3 regions of the Paenibacillus sp. FSL F4-0097 genome follow, and region 1 is predicted to be linked to each of the others. Evidence: riboswitches for the same ligand, from Rfam matches in the RefSeq annotation. Region 1 holds a riboswitch; each other region holds the start of a gene.
What was found. A riboswitch is a leader RNA that binds a small molecule or an ion and turns the genes downstream of it on or off. The one in region 1 is predicted to bind cobalamin.
Positions count from the first base shown of each region.

Region 2: it holds a riboswitch for cobalamin, as region 1 does, so the genes downstream of both, MHH86_RS02315 (anaerobic ribonucleoside triphosphate reductase) here and MHH86_RS04495 (DUF4430 domain-containing protein) in region 1, are expected to answer to the same signal.
Region 3: it holds a riboswitch for cobalamin, as region 1 does, so the genes downstream of both, metE (5-methyltetrahydropteroyltriglutamate--homocysteine S-methyltransferase) here and MHH86_RS04495 (DUF4430 domain-containing protein) in region 1, are expected to answer to the same signal.

Region 1 is NZ_CP151965.1:1,041,179-1,045,429, forward strand. Features, by position in the region: gene MHH86_RS04490 (glycosyltransferase) at 1-1,208, shown strand, start outside; cobalamin riboswitch at 1,336-1,539, shown strand; gene MHH86_RS04495 (DUF4430 domain-containing protein) at 1,709-4,251, shown strand, end outside.
Region 2 is NZ_CP151965.1:524,624-528,874, reverse strand. Features, by position in the region: gene MHH86_RS02330 (undecaprenyl-diphosphate phosphatase) at 1-466, opposite strand, end outside; tRNA gene MHH86_RS02325 (tRNA-Thr) at 1,190-1,261, opposite strand; gene MHH86_RS02320 (MTH1187 family thiamine-binding protein) at 1,356-1,664, opposite strand; cobalamin riboswitch at 2,043-2,278, shown strand; gene MHH86_RS02315 (anaerobic ribonucleoside triphosphate reductase) at 2,520-4,251, shown strand, end outside.
Region 3 is NZ_CP151965.1:4,908,281-4,912,531, forward strand. Features, by position in the region: gene MHH86_RS22090 (DUF1540 domain-containing protein) at 1-3, shown strand, start outside; gene metE (5-methyltetrahydropteroyltriglutamate--homocysteine S-methyltransferase) at 150-2,453, opposite strand; cobalamin riboswitch at 2,608-2,814, opposite strand; gene MHH86_RS22100 (undecaprenyl-diphosphate phosphatase) at 2,914-3,774, opposite strand; gene MHH86_RS22105 (DedA family protein) at 3,825-4,251, opposite strand, start outside.

The DNA of each region.
Region 1 (4,251 bases):
AAGAGAATGCGCTGCGCGCCGCTTACCGCTGGTTTGGTGAAGAGAAGCCGAATGAGGAGATTTTTGCAGGATTGTCTCCGCAGGAACTAGACGATGTGCAGCTACTGGGTCGTCGTTTGCTAAAAGAGGCGCGTGTTCTGGAACCCTTTGAACGGCTTCCGCTAGCCTTCTACTATACAACTCAGCGTGAAGGGGGTCCGCTGGATTACGATGCGCTTCTGGAGCTGTTAAAGCGTAAAGCCGGTTCCGACAAAGAAATCATCTATCGGTTTTTTGCTTGGTCGCAAGGCAATCCTTTATTTACGGTTTCGAATAAAAAGCTGCAACCGGGTTACCGTAAGGCGATTCTGAAGTATTTCCTAAGCAGTGATCGTGAAGCGTTCAAGAATCGGGAATTCCGAAAGAACTATGTCGCGGCAGCTCGGCCTGCTCTGCAAAATGTGTACAATGAAGCCCGCTCCCAACTGGCTTCCCCGCTGGCGCGCTGGATCAGCCGCAGCCGATTTCGACTCTTAATCTCCGGCTCCATTACGGGTATTCTGGTGATTATTGCAATTATCGTATTCAGTATGCTGCGTCCGGATGATACGAAGACGGCTCTGCCGGGGACAAGCCCTGAGCCGACCCCTGTTCAGAGTGCAGGTAATGAGCTGCCTCCGGCTTCAGTATACTTGAAGGATCAGAGCGACGAAGGAGATAAGGGGAGCAGCATATTGGTGTTCACCTTCGCAAGTGCAGATGACTGTGTGCAGTTTCAACCGACTGAGATTAGTTTAATGTCTTCGTCTACAGAGATAGATAAAAGCTTTAAGGTCGCTGCTACGAATGGCACTTGTCCAGTGCCGTCAACGGATGGGACGGATGAGGGAAACGCCGCTGACGATTCAGATGCCGCTGGCACTACTGGAGGAACAGCAGAAGGTGCAGATGCTCCTAACGCAGTAGCTGATGCTTCTCCGTCTCCTACGCCTTCCTCTGATACTGAGGACAGCACTGGGTTGCCTTCCGCAACAGCTGTGACTGAAGGTGAACAACCATCCTATCAGGTTGAGGTTACATTGGAGCCTGGAGCGACAATTCTAGAGAAAAGTATGATCAAGGCCGGAAGATTTACATTGATCGTAGATCCCGACCCTAATTTTCCACCAGCTTCTGATTCAAGTGCTGAACCCTCCCCAACTGCAAGTCCGGAAGGAACAGCCGAATAACAAGCTTTCTGAACAGCAATACCTACCGGCAGGTGGTGTATTGCTGTTCATTTTTTTGCTGCCCATACTAAGCTTTTCTATAGACATGCTATGTATTAATAGATATGATTATGGATGTCAAAATAAGATACTACATACTGGAAAAGGTGCAGACTCTATCAATCTAGTCGTCTGCTTAAAAGGGAAGTCCGGTGCATGAGTCCGGCGTGGTCCCGCCACTGTATGTGCGGAGCGTTTCTTCTATAAGCCACTGCCCTGAAGGTAGGGTGGGAAGGTGAAGAACAGCGATGAAGCATTAGCCAGGAGACCTGCCTTTTTTGTGAGCGTTTCTATTCTTCGTGGGGTAAGAATGTGGAACATATACAGATGGACTATCGGCAGGAAGCAAGCGCCGGAGCCTCGATTTGTAATCTTCCCTGACCGCCCTCCAAAGGGGCGGTCTTTATGTTATGCGTCTTATTCCCAGCAGTACCCATTCTTATACAGAAAGAGGTTAAACAATGAAGAAAATCATGTCTTCCAAGTTTGTAGCACTTGGGCTGGCCTTATTCATGGTCATTTCAATTCTAGGAACATCTCTTGCTCCGGCAGGACAAATATTTGCAGAAGCGAGCGCTGGCTCCGGTCTGGAAGCAACTGCTGCGGAGCGGATTAATGTTGCGGATGCGACTTATGCGGCTGCAGAATATCTCTTGAAAGGTGGCGTGCAATCGGATTGGCAAGCTATTGGATTAGCGCAAGCAGGATATAAGCTGCCAGCCAGTTACCATTCAGAGCTTGAGAAAAAAGTAAAGGATGCAGCTGGCAATTTCGCCAATGTAACCGATTATGCTCGAATCGTGCTCGCAGTGAGAGCGATTGGTGCAGATCCTACTAGCTTTGCTGGTAACGGAACGACTCCTGGCTATAATCTGATTGAGAAAATTTATAATAACAGCAAGCTCAGTGAACAGACGCTAAATAATCCGGTATATGCCTTACTTGCGCTGGATTCTGGTAAATATAATATCCCAAGTGACGCGAAATGGACGGCGGATAAGCTCCTTACGGAGATTCTCTCCAAACAGAATCCGGATGGGGGCTTTGCATTAACCTCGGGCGCAAGTGAGTCTGATATGACAGCGATAACCTTGACGGCTCTGGCGGCACATAAAAATAATCCTGAAGCCTACTTAGCAGGGCTACAAGCCGTAGCTTGGTTATCTGCAGCTCAAGATAGCCATGGGGGTTACGGTGACAGTGCTGAAAGTAGCGCACAAGCAATCCTTGGACTCACATCCTTCGGAGTTGATCCTAGTGGATTAGAATACACCAAAAACAAAGTGGATCTAATGGAGAACCTGCTTAGCTATCGTCTAGCTGATGGTAGCTTCACCCATAGCCGTGGTGGAAGCAGTAATGTTCTGGCGACAGAGCAAGGACTTCAGGCGCTGGTTGCGTATAATTTGCTGTATAAAGGAAGCAACAGTAAGCTATACGATTTTTCCAAATCCTCCGTTCAGAGCTCACTCATCTACGCTCCTGTAACGATTGAGGGACCACGGGCCACGTTGGCACAAGGGTACGCCTATGCTGGCAACGCACTTGGAGCGTTAGAGAAGCTGGCGCTTCAAACGAACTTGCCGATCACGAATCCTTCGGGCAGTTATGTGACTGGCATCGGAAGTATTGCTGCTGGAAGCTTTGGTGGTTATGACGGATGGATGTATGTTGTATCACGTGACGGAAAATGGATTAATCCCGATGTAGGCATGAGTGATTTTGTACTTAAAGATTCAGATCAGGTACTGGTTTATTATGCCGGAGATGACACTAAACTTGTGGATTCCGTTACCCTTTCCAAAGCAAATCTTAAAGAGGGCGATTCTTTTAACGTCATTGTAACTAGTAAGACGTGGAAATGGGACGCTGCTACGAACACTTCCTCTCCTGTAACTGCAAAAGCTGCGGGTGTTCAGGTCCAAATTGGAGCTCAGACGGTAACGACGAATGCTAAAGGTGAGGCCGTATTCTCAGGAAATGTGCCCGCAGGTGACTATACACTGACTGTAACTGGCTACCGCGAAGGTAAAGCGCCAACGGTTGCTAAATATACAAAAGCTATAAAGGTAATTTCTAAGAATGTAACAGCTTCACTTACCGTTGAAGGCCCGGAAGGATTGATTAGTGAAGGGACTTTAAAAGCCTCCAATGCTCTTGAAGCGTTGCAGCAACTAGGGTCTACCGATGATTTTAAAGTAGATATCACCAAATCGTCTTATGGCAACTTTGTATCAGGTATCCATGGAGTTTCGCAAGGTACTTACGACGGATGGTGGAGCTTCGTAGTATCACGCGGCGGGGAGTGGATATATCCAAGTGTGGGTATGGATGCGTTCGAACTACAGGAATCCGATCGTGTGCTTGTCTATTATGCAGGTGAAAATACACAGGTTATAGATTCTGTGGCGCTTTCCCCAACGCAGCCAAAAGCTAATGAAGCTTTTACCGTAAAGGTTTCTCAGAAAAAGTGGGTGTGGAATCAGGACAGTTTCACTTCTGATCCGGTTACCTCACCAGCAGCAGGTGTGCAGGTTTCGATTGGTGATAAGAAGGTAATCACGAATGAACAAGGTGTAGCTGTTGTTGATGGGGGTCTCCCGGCAAATAGCTATACAATGACTGTTACCGGCTATGCTAAAGACAGCGTACCGAGCGTAGCGCGTTATACTCAGTCTCTGACTGTTGGATCGTCTGTTATTGCTCCAGCTAAAGCTACCGCTACCCTTTCAGTGATTGGAGATAGCCGGAAGGGAACCATCCTAGCCAGTACAACAGTAGCTCTAAAAGAGGGCGAAACGGCTTATAGCTTACTAGTCAGTCAATTAGGCACTAAGGTAGTATCATCCGGCAACGCTGGAAGCATCTACGTGAAGTCTATTGACGGGTTGGCTGAATTTGATGAAGGCCCAAGCAGCGGATGGAAGTATAAAACGAACCGGGATGCTGATCCAAGCATAAGTGCAGACAGCTATATTTTGCAGAACGGTGATACTTTATATTG
Region 2 (4,251 bases), 520 kb from region 1:
ACAGACCAATTCCGAAAGCCTGTTTATAATTAATCCCATCGATAGTATCAGCGGTTTCAGTCCGCCTATTCCGCGCTGCAATGATCATCAACACCCCACCAACAACTAGACCGATCAAAACAGGGGTTGGACCAAATAATTGGCTTTTTATTGTGTCCTTGAAGAGAAGATATAGGATTAATGCTGGTAACATAGCCAAAATCATATGAATGACATTTAATCCTTTGCTTTTGGAAAAATCCATTCTAATCATATTAACCCCAATTTCCAAATACCTTTTCCAATAAAGAATTAGAACTGCCATCACTGCACCCAACTGAATAACAATTTTAAAAGTTATTGCAGCATCTCCCTCAAAGCTAAGCAAATCGCCTGCTAAAATAAGGTGTCCAGTAGATGATACTGGTAAAAATTCAGTTAAGCCCTCTATTATGCCAAGTATTATTGCTTTAATTACGTCAGTCATCAGTGGATTGTCCCCTTTCGGAAATAAAATCATTTAATTTCCAGTATAAGGGAGACACGTAAACTTCCCCATCGATTAACCTAACAATATTCAATTCAGAATGACATAATTGTCACATTGCTCATTATTTCAGTCTTAAGGGGGCTTTGGTTTGCAAAACACAAAATATTAAGTATAATGTTACTGTCGAAACGCTAAGGCGTCTGTACAGGATGGCTACCTGGCACTGATGATGGCAGGCCAAGCGCTTTATAAAGTTTTCTTTATGTGTATTTATACTTTAGGAGCGTGGTTATCTATGAAAATTAATATTACCGCACATTTTAACATTGATATTACTTTATCTCTTCATCTGTTAGCCGTAGCCAGTCTTGCTTATGAACTCAGTTCACTGACGAGCTCGTGAAATTCGAGCGAAAAGTATCTGTACTAAGACACCTTGTGGTGTCTTTTTTTATTTTTATAGTAATTACCATCTAACCAATCTGCCCCCGCAAGAGAAAAGCAGCTTATGCTGCTCCTCCTCCACCATCCTTCATTCTGACTGCTGTCAGCTTGCGACACGCCTTCCATCTGCTCGACAGTGACCACTAGTCATACCGTTTTCATTAGCGATTTCGCCATGTCTTATCTTTTAGAAGAATGTTAGAAGCCAGGGGATTTAATGAAAAATGACGCGGTCCCGAAACCTCGGAAATCCGCGCCACGTATGGTTTTTTGGGATGCTGGTGAAGGGAATTGAACCCCCGGCCTACGCATTACGAGTGCGTTGCTCTACCCCTGAGCTACACCAGCTTAAAGCTGATTTTTCTGTCAAACAAAAAATATTATACAACTTTCAGCCAGAAACGCAAGCCTATTTCTCCCTGTTTTCCGCCCTCCTAAACTGCTAATCCACCTGTAGCTTACGCTCCACAGACTCTAACTTTCCACGGCTAGTGGAGGGTTTATCGCGGCGGTCGTCTATTTTAAGTGAGGTAGAGACACGTTCTGCACCTGCGGCAAAAGGAGACTCATGCAAAGCTTCTACCGCGGCAAAAATGCGTTGCAGAGGCCCTTCGATGATCGTCCCCATGGACGTAAGTTCATATGTAATCCCTTCTACTGTCTTCAGCACCCGCTGCATATCCGCAACATAGCTGCTAAGACTGGTACTGCCTGTTCCAATTGGAATAACTGTAACTTCAGCAATAGGCATGAGAATACCTCCTCGAAATTTTATAGTACCTATCTTCTTCCATTGTAACAATTCCACCGCTCTGTCACAAACTAAGCAAGATTATCCTCCCTTATCTCTTCTATTTCTTCTGATTACTCCAAAATATGACTTTGGGCTAAGAGTATTTTCTCATGCGCAAATTCTAGGGTCATCTGCACTATATTTATGGACTCTTTGTGGCATCTTTTCGGACAATTTATGAATCATTTCGCATCTCCCTGTGGATCAATTGTGGATTACTTATGGACAGCCTGTGGATCATTTGTGGAGTACTTTTAAAGAACCCGCTCCCCGCGCGGGTTTTCTAAAAAACTGTTTACAAACACAACATCTTGGGTTATTTTTATCTAACGACAACAAAATATAGTGGAGACAGGCGCTTTGATCCTTAACCGGATTTAGAGCTTAATAGGGAAGCGCGGTGAGAATCCGCTGCGGTCCCGCCACTGTAACCGGATGGCCTTCTTAAGCTTCTGGGAAGCTTGAGAATCCACATCTCCCGGCAGATGCCACTGAGGGTTAGGAACACCCTTGGGAAGGCGCCGAGAGATCCCACGGAAGCCAGGAGACCTACCTGTTTCGACGACACCAACTATTGATGCCTGCGAGGAACAGGGATGGTGTCCGCATGCGGTCATCTACGTAGAGACCTCTGCAAATATCCGTGTGGATATTTACATAACGCATCGGGCATTTTCTGCCATCCTCGGGTAGGGGATGCTTTTTTTATGTAATCAGAACAAATATACGACTGCTTATGGCAGTCCAACTTCCTATGGATATATGGATTTGATGATAGATGTTTTTCTTTTATACTGAGAGGAGAGCTGTACAATGACGTTGTTGGAGAGACAATTTAATGGAGTAGAAAATGCACGGGAAGTTCTTTTAGAAGAGCTCATTGATTTAGGCCGGGATATTATCGACAGTCGGGATATGGACCTATTGCGCGAGAATGCCAATTTGAATGGAGAGAGTTTCTCCGGTAAAATGAGCAAGTTCGGCAGTGAATATTCAAAATGGTACGCCCGCAATTTTACGATGCCGCCGCAGCTAGTGCAGGCTATTGATGACAATGTCGTCTATGTGCATGATCTGGATCAATACGCGATTGGAACGACGAACTGTATTTTTATCCCGTTTGATAAACTTCTCCGTGAAGGTTTCAATACCGGCAACGGCAGCGTTCGTCCTCCGAACTCAATAATGACTGCTATGTCTCTGGTAGCGATTATTTTCCAATCCCAGCAAAATGCTCAATATGGTGGTGTATCCGCCAATAAACTCGACTATGATCTGGCACCTTATGTAACCAAATCCTTCGCCAAGCTGTTCCGCAAGGGTCTGGATTATTTTGAAGAAGGACAAGCTGATGAATCTTTGGGCGAGATTACGATGAGCCGGACCGATCTGGCGGAGTTATATCCAAGAGCGTTCCGTTTTGCACTAAAGGAAACCGAAATCGAAACCCTGCAAGCGGCTGAAAGTATGGTACATAATCTGAATACCATGTCCAGCCGATCCGGTGGACAAATACCGTTTACCAGCATCAACTACGGTACTTGTACTTCACCAGAAGGTCAGCTTGTGATCAGTTCTCTGCTAACAGCAACTATGAACGGACTTGGCAGCGGAGAAACACCAGTGTTCCCGATTCAAATCTTCAAATGCAAGCAAGGAATCAATCAACAACAAGGCGATCCTAACTATGAACTGTTCCTAAAAGCGGCTGAATGTTCTGCGCGCAGACTATATCCAAACTTCGCTAATCTGGACGCTCCGCTCAACTTGCAGTATTATGATCCAAGTGATCCTGATACGGAGTTCGCTACAATGGGCTGCCGAACCCGAGTGCTCGGTGACCGTTTTGGTCGTAATCATTGCTCTGGAAAGGGCAACCTTTCCTTTAATACACTGAATCTGGTTCGGCTAGGTCTGGCACACGGCACAGTAACAGGCAGACGTACCATCGCAGACGAAGCTGGCTTCTATGAAGATCTAAATCATTATATGGATATTGCGCTGGAAGGACTTCTTCATCGGTTCCACATTCAAACCGCACAAAAAGCTAAAGCTTCCGATTTCATGATGCGAGAAGGCGTCTGGGAAGGCGGCGAGCATCTTGCACCTGATGACACTGTAGGCGATCTGCTAAAGCATGGCAGTCTGTCTCTTGGCTTCATCGGTATGGCGGAATGTATGAAAGCTATGTACGGCAAACACCATGGCGAGGATATGGAAGTTCATGCCAAGGCGCTGGCTATTGTGCGTCATATGCGGGACTATTGCGATCGGAAAAGTGAGGAACTGGATCTCAACATCACTCTGTTCGCAACTCCAGCAGAAGGTTTGTCCGGTAAATTCACAAAAGTTGATCGCAAGGTACTGGGTTCCATTCCGGGCGTAACCGACCGTGAATATTATACGAACTCTTTTCACATCCCTGTATACTTCGATCTGGGTGCTGCTCAGAAGATCAGCTTGGAAGCTCCTTTCCATGAATATTGCAATGCCGGGGCTATTTCTTATGTCGAATTAAACGGCAATGCCCGCAACAACCCATCGG
Region 3 (4,251 bases), 3.1 Mb from region 1:
TAAGTAAATGCCTAAAGGGACCCTCCACGGTTCCTTCTTTTTCTTTTTCATTCTAACAAGATTGAGAATTATTATCAAGTAGCTGATTACAAAAAAATAATTGAACTAAAAAGCCAGGGTAAATTACCCTGGCTCTAATTTATTTAAGTCTATTTAGAAGCAATAACCCCTGTCTTTTCCCTCGCAATAGCAGCAGCTCTTACCATGTTACGTAGTGCATCCTCTGTCTCCTGCCAGCCACGCGTTTTCAGACCGCAATCCGGATTAATCCAGAACTGTTCAGGGTCAAGCACCCGCAGCGCACGATCGATATTCGCAGTCATTTCTTCGACAGCTGGAACCCGCGGGCTATGGATGTCGTACACTCCAAGACCGATTCCTTTATCATAGGCCTGCTCCTCAAAGCTGATAATCAGCTCACCATGGCTACGTGAAGTCTCAATGGAGATTACATCAGCATCCATAGCCGATATTGAATCGATCATGTCATTAAATTCGCTATAGCACATATGCGTATGAATTTGTGTCGTAGCCTTCACATGGTTCGTGGCAACACGGAACGACTTCACTGCCCAGTTCAGGTAATGCTCACGGTCTTCTGCCTTTAGCGGAAGTCCTTCACGAATAGCCGGCTCATCCACTTGAATCATTTCGATGCCTGCATCTTCCAACGCTTTTACTTCATGGCGAAGGGCAAGAGCAATTTGATTGGCTACCTCTTCCCGGCTGAGATCATCACGTACAAATGACCAATTGAGGATAGTAACAGGGCCCGTCAACATTCCTTTAACCGGAAGCTTCGTCAACGATTGTGCATAGACACTTTCTTTAACAGTCATAGGCTGTATAAATGCAATATCCGCGTAGATCACCGGCGGCTTAACGCAACGGGAACCGTAGGATTGAACCCAGCCATTACTAGTAAACAAGTATCCATCCAGCTTTTCTCCGAAAAACTCCACCATATCTGTACGCTCGAACTCGCCGTGGACCAGAACATCCAGACCTAGCTTTTCTTGGAAGGTAATTGCATCCGCGATCTGCTCACGAACAAATCCATCATAACGCTCCTGATTCCAGACCCCTTTACGCCATTTCAATCTCGCCTGGCGCACTTCGACTGTCTGCGGAAAGCTACCAATTGTAGTGGTTGGCAGAAGTGGAAGCTGCCATTTCTCTTGCTGCACCTTTAAGCGCTCAGCAAAAGGCAGACTGCGTTGGTCTGGTAGAGCTGCAAGTGCAAGCACTTGCTCCGCCACATCCTTACGGCCACGCTCAGGTAGTGCGCGGAACGCTGCAATAGCTTCACGACTAGCGGCCAGCGCTGCTTGAGAAGCTTCTCCTTTATCTGCGATGGCTGCTCCGAGCAGACTAAGCTCTTTAAGCTTCTCATCGGCAAAGGCTAACGCATTCTTAACTGTCGCCTTCAGCTTCACTTCACCTTGAACGGTGACTGGGACATGCAGCAGACTGCAAGAAGGCTGAAGAATAAGACGATCAAGCGGTACATGAACGCTGAGCTTTTCTACCAGTTGCAGCTTGGCGTCTAAATCGGAACGCCAAATGTTCCGTCCATCAATAATTCCGGCACCCAGCCATTTGTCCTTCGGCCAGCCAAGACGTTCGATGGAAGCCAGATTCGTTCCACCATCGTGCACAAAGTCAAGACCCAAGCCTTGAACAGGCAGCTCTAGCAGTGCCTCCAGCGGCTCAGCAGCTTCAAAATACGTCTGTAAAATAATATTCAAGCCCGGCACGGAGCCGGCAATGTCTGTGTATATCGAGTTAAGCAGTGTTAATTCTTCTTTACTTATGCCTGTAACAATCGCTGGCTCATCGATTTGTACCCAGCTTACCCCTTCTTGCTTCAGTTCCTGTAGCAGTTGAACATAGACTGGAACAAAACGTGCAGCAATCTTGGCGATATCTGCCGCTGCGTAACCTTTGGACAGCTTAAGGAAGGTATACAGACCTAAAAGTACCGGTTTACCTTCAATCCCTGCCTGCGATTTAGCAAAACGATAAGCCGCTAGAGGTTTGTTTTCAGTCAGGCGTGGTGTTTGTGTGCCGATCTCTGGAACGATATAGTGATAGTTCGTATTGAACCATTTGGTCATCTCGCAGGCAGTAGCCTCAGCATTACCACGGGCCATTGCAAAATAAAGATCAAGCCCGATGTCGCCGCCATCATACGCATACCGTGGAGGTACGATTCCAAACATAACAGCCGCATCCAACACATGATCATAAAATGTAAAATCATTTACCGGAATAAGCTCAATTCCTGCTTCTTGCTGGGTCTTCAAATGCTGCAGCTGGATTGCTGCCATTTCGGAGCGGAATTGCTCCTCATTTATTTTCCCCTGCCAGAATGCCTCCAGTGCCTTTTTCCATTCGCGGTTCTTTCCGATTCTCGGATATCCAAGATTGCTTACTTTTACCTTATTCGTCATTTCGATACACTCCCTCTTCAATCTCTTATTTCAAACTCCAAAACTACTTGCTTTCCTATAAAAAAGAGCGCCCTTCCCTAAAAAAGTCAAAGGGAAAGACGCCCATGATATACCCATGGTTAACGTCTAACACCTCCCTATCTTCCGTAGGTGAAGCAGTGCTGTTGAAACAGGCAGGTCTCCTGGCTAGCGGCGTCAACATCTTGAGCAGTCTTCCCAGCAGTAGTAAATTGCCAGTGACCTCTGTTGCTCGAGATTCTTCCGTTACAGTGGCGGGACCGCATCGGCTTCGAACCGAATTTCCCTATTAAGCCTACCGAATTACTATTTTCCGGTCAGCACCTGTCTCCGATATCATTCATCATTTGAGTGTCTTAATCTGATGTCATCATACGTGAAAGCCCCAGCAATCTGCAATAGATTACTGGGGCTTCTGTTATATCGATTCCTTATAACGGACTTAGAAAAATACGAAATATACTACAGCAGCAAGAATTATACGGTATATAGCAAACGGTAAGAGCTTGATACGATTGATCAGTTTTAAGAAGAAACGCATCGATAACAGCGCAAATAGGAAGGCACTAATAAAGCCTGCAATAAAAAACGGCAGCGCGTCCATGGTGAAATATTGCCAGTTCTTCATCAGTGACAACAGACTGGCACCTGCCATGATGGGTACTGCCATAATAAACGTAAAATCAGCAGCGGCACGATGGCTCATCCCGAGGATTACGCCACCAGAAATCGTCGAGCCCGAGCGTGAAAATCCAGGCCATAACGAAAAACACTGTACAAGACCTACACCAAGTGCCTGTTTGTATGTAATCTGATCTACACTCTCAGTTCTGATCTTCTTCGGCCCAAACAGATCCGCAATAATCATTAATATAGCCCCGATCACTAGACCAATTAACACCGTTGAGGTAGAGAATAAATGCTCATCAATATAATCATTAAACAGAACACCTAACACACCTGCAGGCACTAACCCTACCAGAACCTGTGTCAGCTTGAGGTGCCCGCCCTGCTCTAACTGCGGTAGCTTCTCTGTTACAGGATCCAACTGCTTACGGCTGAAACGCCTTAAGCCCAACAGATCAATGAATCGATTTCTAAAAATCACAACAACCGCTAATATAGAACCCAGTTGAATAACTATTTTGAAGGTATTTGCCGTATATTGTCCAAATAACTCCTGTGATTTCAGCCACATATCATCAACAATAATCATATGACCTGTGGAGGATACTGGAGCAAATTCGGTTAAACCTTCAACAAGCCCCAAAATAATGGCTTTAATAATCGTTAATAGCTCCATGTGTTTCCCTCCTTTTTAATAGTCATTTCTATTATCAGTCCTCCACCCGCTTAGCCCTCAGTGTTCATTCTCCGGCTGCGTTTGCGGAAGTACAGAAACCCAAGAATAACTAATCCGCCAGCAATTAGTACATAGACCACATTGGAGTACACATCCATGTACATGGCAATGTCTTCCCAGGATTCGCCCAAAGCCGCGCCAATAAGCACAAGCAGCAAATTCCATCCCAATGTGCCAATCGTTGTGAAGATCATAAATACTCCAAATTTCATACCTGACATTCCCGCCGGAATCGAAATCAGACTGCGGACCAGCGGAACCATCCGACAAAACAATACAGTCCAATAGCCATATTTATCAAACCAGGCGTCAGCCTTGTGGATATCTTTTTTAGTGACGCGAATTAGGCCCCCCCAGCGTTCAACCAGTTTCTCTAACCGGCTCACATCCAATAATCGGCCAATATAATAGAGAATT